Regions from separate parts of the Rhizobium sp. YJ-22 genome, predicted to be linked through region 2. Evidence: riboswitches for the same ligand, from Rfam matches in the RefSeq annotation. Region 2 holds a riboswitch; each other region holds the start of a gene.
What was found. Region 2 has a riboswitch for cobalamin ahead of P7F60_RS15520 (ABC transporter substrate-binding protein). Riboswitches for the same ligand answer to the same signal wherever they lie in the genome.
Positions count from the first base shown of each region.

Region 1: it holds a riboswitch for cobalamin, as region 2 does, so the genes downstream of both, P7F60_RS16695 (DUF1636 domain-containing protein) here and P7F60_RS15520 (ABC transporter substrate-binding protein) in region 2, are expected to answer to the same signal.
Region 3: it holds a riboswitch for cobalamin, as region 2 does, so the genes downstream of both, metE (5-methyltetrahydropteroyltriglutamate--homocysteine S-methyltransferase) here and P7F60_RS15520 (ABC transporter substrate-binding protein) in region 2, are expected to answer to the same signal.

Region 1 covers NZ_JARRIR010000007.1:9,735-13,005, forward strand. Annotated here, with positions in the region: gene P7F60_RS16685 (ABC transporter substrate-binding protein) at 1-257, opposite strand, end outside; gene P7F60_RS16690 (ABC transporter ATP-binding protein) at 254-1,051, opposite strand; gene P7F60_RS16695 (DUF1636 domain-containing protein) at 1,048-1,404, opposite strand; cobalamin riboswitch at 1,500-1,711, opposite strand; gene zigA (zinc metallochaperone GTPase ZigA) at 1,802-3,007, opposite strand; gene P7F60_RS16705 (Fur family transcriptional regulator) at 3,079-3,271, opposite strand, start outside.
Region 2 covers NZ_JARRIR010000006.1:116,896-120,166, forward strand. Annotated here, with positions in the region: gene P7F60_RS15515 (amidohydrolase family protein) at 1-1,081, opposite strand, end outside; cobalamin riboswitch at 1,280-1,515, shown strand; gene P7F60_RS15520 (ABC transporter substrate-binding protein) at 1,689-2,723, shown strand; gene P7F60_RS15525 (iron ABC transporter permease) at 2,720-3,271, shown strand, end outside.
Region 3 covers NZ_JARRIR010000012.1:74,685-77,955, reverse strand. Annotated here, with positions in the region: gene P7F60_RS23915 (short-chain fatty acyl-CoA regulator family protein) at 26-1,447, shown strand; cobalamin riboswitch at 1,511-1,723, shown strand; gene metE (5-methyltetrahydropteroyltriglutamate--homocysteine S-methyltransferase) at 1,822-3,271, shown strand, end outside.

The DNA of each region.
Region 1 (3,271 bases), on a different contig from region 2:
AGCTCGGGGATCGAGCCCTGCTCCTTCTTGAAGGCGTCGTCGGTCTTGTACCAGCCGGTGATGCCGGTGACGCCGACGATCGAGGGCTGGAGGCCGAGGGCGAAGGCCATCTTGGCCATGTTGATATCGTGGATCACCGCCCGCTTCGGCGCGGCGTCGAAGGTCAGCGGCGTGCCGCAACTGTCGACCGTGACGGGAAAGGCCAAGGCGGCGGAGGCCGCCAGCGACAGAAGGGAAGCGAGGATCAGGCGTTTCATGGAGAGGCTCCGGTGCTGCGGGTGAAGGGGATATCGAAGACGGTAAGCTGGCGGTCCTCATGCGGGTGGGGCAGGCGCAGGAGGTCGATGCCGAAGACGTCGCGCACGACATGCCGGTCGAGCGTTTCCTCCGCCGGCCCGCAGGCGACGAGCGTGCCCTGCCTCAGCACGGCGATCCGCGTGGCGAAGCCGGGGACGAGATGAAGGTCGTGCAGGACCGCGACGATGGTGAGGCCGAGATCGGCCACCAGCGCGAGAAGCGCGCCGCGGGCGCGGGGATCGAGATGGTTGGTCGGTTCGTCGAGGAAGAGGATGCGGGGTTCCTGGGCAAGCGCCCGGGCGATCTGCGCCCGCTGACGCTCGCCACCCGAAAGCGAACCCATCTCCCGCCCGGCGAGGGATTGCAGCTCCGTCCGCTCGAGCGCGTCCAGGATGATCGCGGCGTCCGCCGCGCCCGGCCGGCGCGCCATGTGGGGAATGCGGCCGAGCGCCACGTAGTCACGCACGCAGATGCGCCGGTCCGGCTGGTCCGTCTGGCCGACCATGGCGACGAAGCGTGCGCGCTCGACGGGCCGCATCGCCGCCAGCGACGCGCCGAAGAGATGCACCGTGCCGGCGGTCGGTTGCAGCGTGCCGGCCAGCAGGCGCAGCAGCGTGGTCTTTCCGGCGCCGTTCGGCCCGATGATGGCAAGGCGGTCGCCCGGTTCGGCGTCGAGCGAGACATGATCGAGAAGCCGGTCGCCGGAGCGGGTCTCATAGACGAGCCCCTGGCCGGAAAGGATGCCGCGGCTCATCGGGCGAGTCCCCCGATATGCGGGATGTGGGCAAGCGTCTTGCCGCGCAGGCCGGCTGGCCGTTGACCCTCGTTGCACCAGCCGTCCGCAAGGTCGCGGTACTGGCGGCCGAAGGCGAGCAGGGCCTCCAAATCTCGGGCCGGGTCGATGTCGCCGAAGAGGAACGACGCCTTGGCGGGGGCCGTGAAGGCGACGGCGAGCGGCCGCCCGCAACCCGCAAGGCAGGCCACGGCGTCGACGCGAAAACCGCCGGCGGCCGTATGGTGCGCAAGACGGGCGACAAGGTCGGGCGCAGCGGCGCCCGCGTGGCAGCGGCTGCAGACGACAATGGCATAGGCGGGCGTTTCGGTCATGTCATCCTTCGGCGAGCGGGCACTGGTGAAGGATGATCGGCCATCGCGCAAAGAGGCGCGAAGGCGTCACAACGCTTCCCGGTACACCCCGTCCGGTTGCTGTGGCGAATGACGGCAGGTCTCCTGGCTCACGGGTCGAAGGGCTTGCCGGCCTTCCCGGTCCGTGGACCAGTGGCATGGATGACAAGCCCTCACCGCTTACAGTTGCGGGGGCAGCCACGGTTTCGGCCCCGTTCGGGTCATCCTCACCGTGTTCCCTATTAATCCCTCCGGCTTTGCCTCGGGAACCGTCCGCCCCAGATAGGAGCCGATCCGACAGGCTGTCAAGCACGAGCCGTGCGTTCAGTGACGATCCCGCACCCTGCTCCACCGCCGATCAGTCCGATTGTACCGGCATTCAGGCTGCCTTTCTGTCCCAGCTTGCGAACGGGTCGGGCAGATTGCGCCAGAGATCCGGTCTGAACGTCTGGGCGTCCAGCAGGCAGGCGTCCAGTTCGGCCCGGATTTCCCTCTCGTCCATCGGATCGGCGCCGATGAACACGATCTCCTGCCGCCGATCACCCCAGACCGGATCGAGATAGGGTTTCATCATGTTCAGGAAGGCGGGATCGCGGGGCCATTGCTCCTTCGGCACGGAGGACCACCACAGGCCCATCTTGCCGGTGCGCACGAAAGCACCGGCCTGGCTGATCTCCCCGACATGGTGCGGCCGTGTCGCCAGCCAGAAGAAGCCCTTTGCGCGCACCACGCCCGGCCAGGGCCGGTCGATGAATGTCTGGAAACGCACCGGGTCGAAGGGGCGCTTCGCACGATAGACAAAGGACCGGATGCCGTATTCCTCGGTTTCGGGCACATGGTCCTTGAAGCCATGCAACTCCTTGAACCAGAGGGGATGCTGTTCGGCCTTGTCGAAATCGAAGCGGCCGGTGCCGAGCACATCCTTTAGATCGACTTTCCCGAAATCGACCTCGATGAGCCTGGCATCGGGATTGAGGGAGGCGATGATCTTGCGCGCGGCGTCCCGCTGTTCAGGCGTCGCCACGCCGATCTTGTTCAGCACCACGACATCGGCGAACTCGATCTGCTCGACCAGAAGATCGACGAGGGTCCGTTCGTCGCCGTCTCCCGCCGTCTCGCCGCGATCGGCAAGGAAGTCCGTCGAGCTGTAGTCCCTGAGAAGATTGGCGGCGTCGACCACGGTGACCATGGTGTCGAGCTTGGCGACGTCGGAGAGGCTGCGGCCGTTCTCATCCCGGAAATCGAAGGTCGCGGCGACGGGAAGCGGCTCGGCGATGCCGGTCGATTCGATCAGCAGATAGTCGAAGCGGTCCTGCTCGGCGAGCGCGCGCACCTCCGTCAGCAGGTCGTCGCGCAATGTGCAACAGATGCAGCCGTTCGTCATTTCGACGAGTTGCTCCTGCGTTCGAGAGAGGTTGGCGCCGCCGTCGCGGACGAGCGCGGCATCGATGTTGACCTCGCTCATGTCGTTGACGATGAGCGCAACCCGCATGCCCTCGCGATTGGCAAGGATATGGTTGAGCAGCGTGGTCTTGCCGGCTCCGAGAAAGCCGGAGAGGACCGTGACGGGAAGTTTCTTGGCCATTCGATACCTTTCTTAATGATATAACGTAACAGAATCCATGTAGAGAGAGCCTTGCTTCGGCGGGATAGCAGTTAACGGCAGTCAGCGCACAGGCCGTGGACCTCGATCGCGCTCGCCCTGATCTTGAAGCCGCTGCTGCGTGCGTGCTGTATCAGCGCGCTCTCGACTTTCTCGTCGTGGAACTCGTTGACCTTCCCGCAGCTCTCGCAAATCTCGAAGGCGGTGATCCTGGGGTGGATTTGCCCATGCCGGGAATGACAGCAG
Region 2 (3,271 bases):
CGAAATCGGCCTTGGCGCCGATGTCGAGGCCATAGCCTTCGAGGCGTAGCGCCCTGGCGCCGGCAAAGGTCACCATGTCGAAGGCGGCGGACAGTTCGTCATCCGTATAGAAACCGGAGCGATAGCCGACGACTTCGGCGCGGCGCAGCATGTCGCCATCGCCATAGGGCCACCAGGAATCGCGGATATTGTCGCTGCCGGCGAAGACGTTGACGCCCTCGGCGCGCAGCAGCGCCACCGGCGGGAAGGCGTGGTCGCCCGGCGCATTGGTCATGATCGACACGCCGCTTTCGGCAATCAGCGCCCCGACCTTCTTCGCCGCATCCGCTCCAAGATCGCCAAGCCCATAGGCGTGGCTGACGGCGACGCGGCCCTGCATGCCGAGCGCCGTGGTTCGCGCGCAGATCTCCTCGATGGTGAAGACGCCGAGCGTGCCGAAATCATGCAGGTGGATATCGATATCGACGCCATGCTTTTCGGCGACGCCGAAGACGACGTTCAGATGCGCCTGCGGATCGCGGTCGAAACTCGCCGGATCGAGGCCGCCGACCGCATCTGCCCCGAGGCCGATGGCGGCATCCAGCAGTTCCGGCGTCCCCGGGCTTTTCAGGATGCCGTTCTGCGGGAAGGCGACAAGCTGGATATCGATGCGGCCGCGATAATCCTCGCGGACTTTCAGAATGGTTTCCAGCGAACGCAGCCCGACCGAGCCGTCGACCATCACATGGCTGCGCATCTGCAGGGAGCCATTGGCGATGCAGAGATCGAGTTGGTTGCGGGCGCGCTCGTCCATCGGCGCGGCGGCGGCCATGTTCTCGGCCTGAAAGGCCACGCGCTCATGCACGTTGAAACCGTTGGTGCAGGGCTTGTGCGGGATCCAGCGGTCGCCGTAAAAGCTGGTGTCGAGATGGATATGGCCCTCGACAAAAGCGGGAACGACGAGCGCGCCGCCGAGATCCACCGTTTCGGCCGCCGCCGGTCCGGAACCGGACGGCGAAATCGCGGCAATGCGCCCGTCCTTGACGGCGATGTCACGGAGCGATCCGTCATTGAGCCGCGCACCTGTAAAAAGCCTGTCCATCACGGATCACCATAGCGTTTTCTTGTATGCACTATGATAAAACTATTGCATACGAAAATCAATCTCGCGGGTAGACGGTTCGGCATCCACAAGGTGCAACCGGATCGAATTGACAGAAATCATCGGCGGTAAAGTGTGACCATATAACATTAACATGTCTATGCGAGACAAGAATGCTTGACGCCGCCCTTCGCCGGGCATTATGTGCGTGTCGACGGTTCCCCGACCATGAGGTGGAGGGGATTAATAGGGAACACGGTGCGGAAGACCCCAGGAGGGGCCAAGACCGTGGCTGCCCCCGCAACTGTGAGCGGATTGCCTTTCGTCCCCGGACATCGAAACGATGTCGTGCCACTGCGCCGCAAGGCGCGGGAAGGTAGACGAAAGGCAGATATCTGCGAGCCAGGAGACCTGCCGTCGCGCTTTGATCCAACGTTACGGGCGGGGATGCCCGGTACAGGAGCCACGCCATGTCTACGCCTCATGCGAGGATATCCTCCTTTTCGCACCCGATTCCCGTCGTGTCCGCGTCGTTGACCGATCCGCGCCCGCTGCCGGCCTGATCGCCGCCTCATCTCATCTCCGAACGAACCGAACGGAATCGTCCATGACCCTTTCCCTTGCATCCACCTTGCGCGCGGGCTTCTGCGCCATCGCGCTCGCCGCCAGCGGCCTTGCCGGCCAGGCAGCCTCCGCCGAGACCAGCTATCCGCTGACGCTGACCAATTGCGGCCGGCAGGTGACATTCACCAAGGCGCCGACCCGCACCGTCTCCATCGGCCAGAGCAGCACCGAGATTCTTTATCTGCTTGGCCTTTCAGACAAGGTGGTCGGCACCGCCGTCTGGCTTGGCCCGGTGCTGAAGGGTTATGAAGAGGTCAACGCCAAAATCGACCGCCTTGCCGACAACGATCCCAGCTTCGAAAGCGTCGTCGCCAAGAAGCCGGATCTGGTGACCGCCCAGTTCCAGTGGCATGTCGGCCCTGAAGGCGTGGTCGCCAAGCCCGGCCAGTTCGAAGAACTCGGCATTCCCGTCTACACCTCGCCCGCCGATTGCATCGGCAAGGACAATACCGGCGGCGGCGACGGCGTGCGCCATTCGGTGTTCACCATGGACCTGATCTACCAGGAAATCCGCGATCTCGCCGCCATCTTCAACGTGCAGGATCGCGGCGAAGCCGTCGTTGCCGATCTGAAGAAGCGCGAAGAGGCCGCCAAGGCAAAAATCGCTTCGGCCGATGGCAAGCTTTCAGCCGTCTTCTGGTTCTCCAGTGCGGAGCTGGACATCGATCCTTATGTCGCCGGCAAAAACGGGGCGCCCGGCTACATCATGTCGGCGCTCGGCATCCGCAACGTGATCGACAGTGAGGAAGAATGGCCGACGGTCGGCTGGGAAACCATCGCCAAGGCCAACCCGACCATGATCGTCGCCGGCAAGATGGAGCGCCGCCGCTTCCCCGCCGATGACATCGCCGTCAAGCATAAGTTCCTCCAGACCGACCCGGTCGCCAGCCTGATGCCTGCCGTCAAGGAGAAGCATGTCTTCGAGATGGACGCACAGGCGATGAACCCGACGATTCGCACGATCGAGGGCATCGAGGCGCTGGCGGATGCGGTTTCCGCCACCGGCCTGGCGAAGTGAACCGGACGCTGACCCGATATGCCGTGCCGGGCGCCGCCTTCGCGGCGCTCGGTATCGTCGTCTTGGCGCTCATGGCGGGCGCCGCGATCGGCGAGACGGCGATCCCCTTCGATGTGGTCGCCAAGACCGTCGCCAACCGTCTGTTCGGCGCGGCCTATGCGCTGGAGCCGCTGGACGAAGGCATCGTCTGGAGCTACCGGCTCAGCCGCGCCGTCGTCGCCGCCTGCTGCGGCGCGGCACTCGCGCTTTCCGGCACGGTGCTGCAGGCGCTGCTGCGCAACCCGCTGGCCGATCCCTATATCCTCGGCATTTCCGCCGGCGCCTCGACCGGCGCAGTCGCGGTCGCCATTCTCGGAATCGGCGCCGGGCTATTCACGCTGCCGGCCGGCGCCTTCGTCGGCGCGCTCGTCGCCTTCGCGCTGGTGACGCTGCTTGCCGCCCGCGCCGGGCGCGGCAACAGCGCCATCATTCTCGCCGGCATCGCCGGTTCGCAGCTCTTCAATGCGATGACATCCTTTATCGTCACCAAGGCGGCCAATGCCGAGCAG
Region 3 (3,271 bases), on a different contig from region 2:
AAAGGTTGCGAAGAAGGGATGTCCGGTGAAGAAAGCGTTTGTGGGAGTGCGGCTGAAGCGCCTGCGCGAGGAGCGGCGGCTGACGCAGCAGGGGCTGGCCGACAGCCTCGGCATTTCGCTGAGCTATCTCAACCAGATCGAAAACAACCAGCGGCCGATCACCGTGCCGATCCTGCTGCGGCTCAACGCCGCCTTCGGCGTCGACGTGCAGCTTTTCTCCGACGAGGACGAGGCGCGGCTGGTCGGCGGGCTGCGCGAGGCCTTCGCGAGCCTGCATGGCGGAGAAGCGGTCAGCCTGGCGGAGATGCGTGAGATCGCCGCGAACATGCCGGCGGTCGCCCGTGCCGTCCACGCCCTGCACCGGCAAGGGAGCCGGGCGGTCGAGCAGGTGGAGGCGCTGTCGACGGTGCTTGGCGACGACCGCAAGCCACCGGCAGCAGGCCTGCCGACGATGCCCTACGAGGAAGTGCGCGATTATTTTTCGGCCCGCGCCAACCATATCCCCGAACTGGACGAGATTGCCGAACGGCTGGCCGGCGATCTCAACATGCCGCTCGGCCGATTCGACGCCCCACTCGAAAACCGGTTGCGGCAGAAGCACGGGGTCGCCGTCGAAATCGGCCGCGACCAGCCGGGGGCGGCGGCGCAACGCCGCTTCGATCCGGCCACCAAGACGCTCAGCCTGTCGTCGCGGTTGAGCGAGGGCCAGCGCGCCTTCCAACTCGCGACCCAGCTCTGTTTCCTGGAGCAGGAAGGCCTGCTGGACCGGCTGGCGGGGCCGGGCCAGTTCGGCAATGGCGAGACGCGGGCCCTGGCGCGCATCGGGCTTGCCAATTATTTCGCCGGCGCGCTGATCATGCCCTACGGGGCCTTCCTGCAGGCGGCCGAGGCCCTGCGCTACGATATCGACCTGCTGGAGCAGAAATTCAATGTCGGCTACGAGACGGTCTGCCATCGCCTGAGCACGCTGCAGCGGCCGCAGGCGCGCGGCGTGCCGTTCTTCTTCGTGCGCGTCGATCGCGCCGGCAATATTTCCAAGCGCCAGTCGGCGACGAACTTTCACTTTTCCCGGGTCGGCGGCACCTGTCCGCTGTGGAACGTCTATGAGGCCTTCGCCACGCCCGGGCGCATCTGCACGCAGCTTGCCGAAATGCCGGACGGGCGCGCCTATCTGTGGATCGCACGCACCGTGTCGCATCGCGGCGGCGGTTTCGGCGCGCCGGCGAAGGCCTACTCGATCGGGCTCGGCTGCGACCTGGAGAATGCCGGGCGGCTGGTCTATTCCAAGGGGTTGGCGCTTGGCGATCCGGGTGCGCGCACGCCGATCGGCGTGGGCTGCAAGCTCTGCGAACGCGCCGATTGCTCGCAGCGCGCCTTTCCCGCGCTTGCCCGGCGGCTGGTGGTCGACGAGCGGGTGGCGAGTTTCGCGCCCTATTCGGCCTCGTGACGAACGAATCTAATAAACATATAAAGATTTCTTTATGTCTATTGACATCCCCCGGGATTTCGGAGGATATGCCCCTGTCATGGTTCCCCGGAGCAGTCGACCTGCGCCCCCGGGGCTAAGAGGGAATCCGGTGCGCCCATGGCAATCCCGGAGCTGCCCCCGCAACTGTAAGCGGCGAGCCGCTGTCCACGATGTCACTGAGGCGAAAGCCTCGGGAAGACGGACAGCGGCGACGACCCGCAAGCCAGGAGACCTGCCACGACGAATAACGTCCACGGGCGGGGTGTCCCGGTGGTTGCTTGCCCGCTGCCGGCAACGGCAGCGCCTGCATGCGTCCGCTTTACCCATGCCCCCAGAACCAATGGGGTATGACCATGACCAACCAGACTCTCACCGTCGCCAGCCTCGGCTTTCCGCGCATCGGTCGCCATCGCGAGCTGAAATTCGCGCTCGAAGGCTACTGGTCCGGCAAGATTGCCGAAAGCGACCTTCTCGAAACCGCCGCAAGGCTGCGCGCCGAACACTGGGCGCTGCAGCGCGACAGGGGGATCAGCCGCATCCCTTCCAATGATTTTTCCTTCTACGACCATGTGCTGGATACCGCCGTGATGGTCGGGGCCATTCCGCCCGCCTATGGCTGGAGCGGCGGTGCGGTGCCGCTGTCGACCTATTTCGCCATGGCGCGCGGCAGCCAGGGCGAGGGTCATGCCGATTGCGGCCATGCCCATCACGGCCATGGCGTTCCGGCGCTGGAAATGACCAAGTGGTTCGATACGAACTACCACTACATGGTGCCGGAAATCGCCGAGGACCAGGAATTCGCGCTCACCGCGCTAAAGCCGGTGGAGCATTTCCTGGAGGCGAAGGCGCTCGGCATCCACACCCGCCCGGTCATCCTCGGCCCGGTCACCTTCCTCAAGCTCGCCAAGGCGCGGCCCTCGACCTTCAAGCCGCTCGACCTGCTGCCGAAACTGCTGCCGGTCTATGCGGAACTGCTGCGCCGGTTGAGCGAAGCCGGCGCCGACTGGGTTCAGGTCGACGAGCCCGTTCTCGTCCTCGACCTGACCGAGGGCGAACGCCATGCCTTTACGCTGGCCTATGAGGCGCTGGCCGCAGCCGCGCCGAAGCTGAAGCTGATGCTGACCACCTACTTCGGCGCGCTCGACGACAATCTCGCCGCCATGGCGGCGTTGCCGGTCGCCGGCCTGCATGTCGATCTCGTCCGCGCGCCGCAGCAGATCGAGGCGGTGCTTCAGGCGACGCGCCCGGATCAGGTGCTGTCGCTCGGCGTCATCGACGGGCGCAACATCTGGCGGGCGGGGCTTGCCGGCATCATCGAACGGGTGGAGCCCGTCGTATCGGCGCGCGGCCTCGACCGCGTCGAAATCGCCGCCTCCTGCTCGCTGCTGCATGTGCCGATCGACCTGGAGCTCGAGACGGCGCTGGATGCCGATCTCGCGACATGGCTGGCCTTCGCCACGCAGAAGCTTGATGAGCTTTCGATCCTCGGTCGTGGCCTGGCGCAGGGCAAGAGCGTCGTGCTGGAAGCGCTGACGGCGTCCACGAAGGCACTCGCCGCCCGCGCCGCCTCTTCGAAGGTCACCGATCCGCTGGTGCAGGGCCGGCTGTCAGCCATCGATGCCGGCATGCGCGAGCGCGCCAGCGCCTTCGAGCATCGCCGAAAGGTGCAGGCCGAAGCGAACCGCCTGCCGCTGTTCCCGACGACGACCATCGGCTCCTTCCCGCAGACCAGCGAGGTGCGCAAGGCGCGCGCGGCGCATGCCAGGGGCGCGATGAGCTACATGGACTACGAGGCATTCCTGC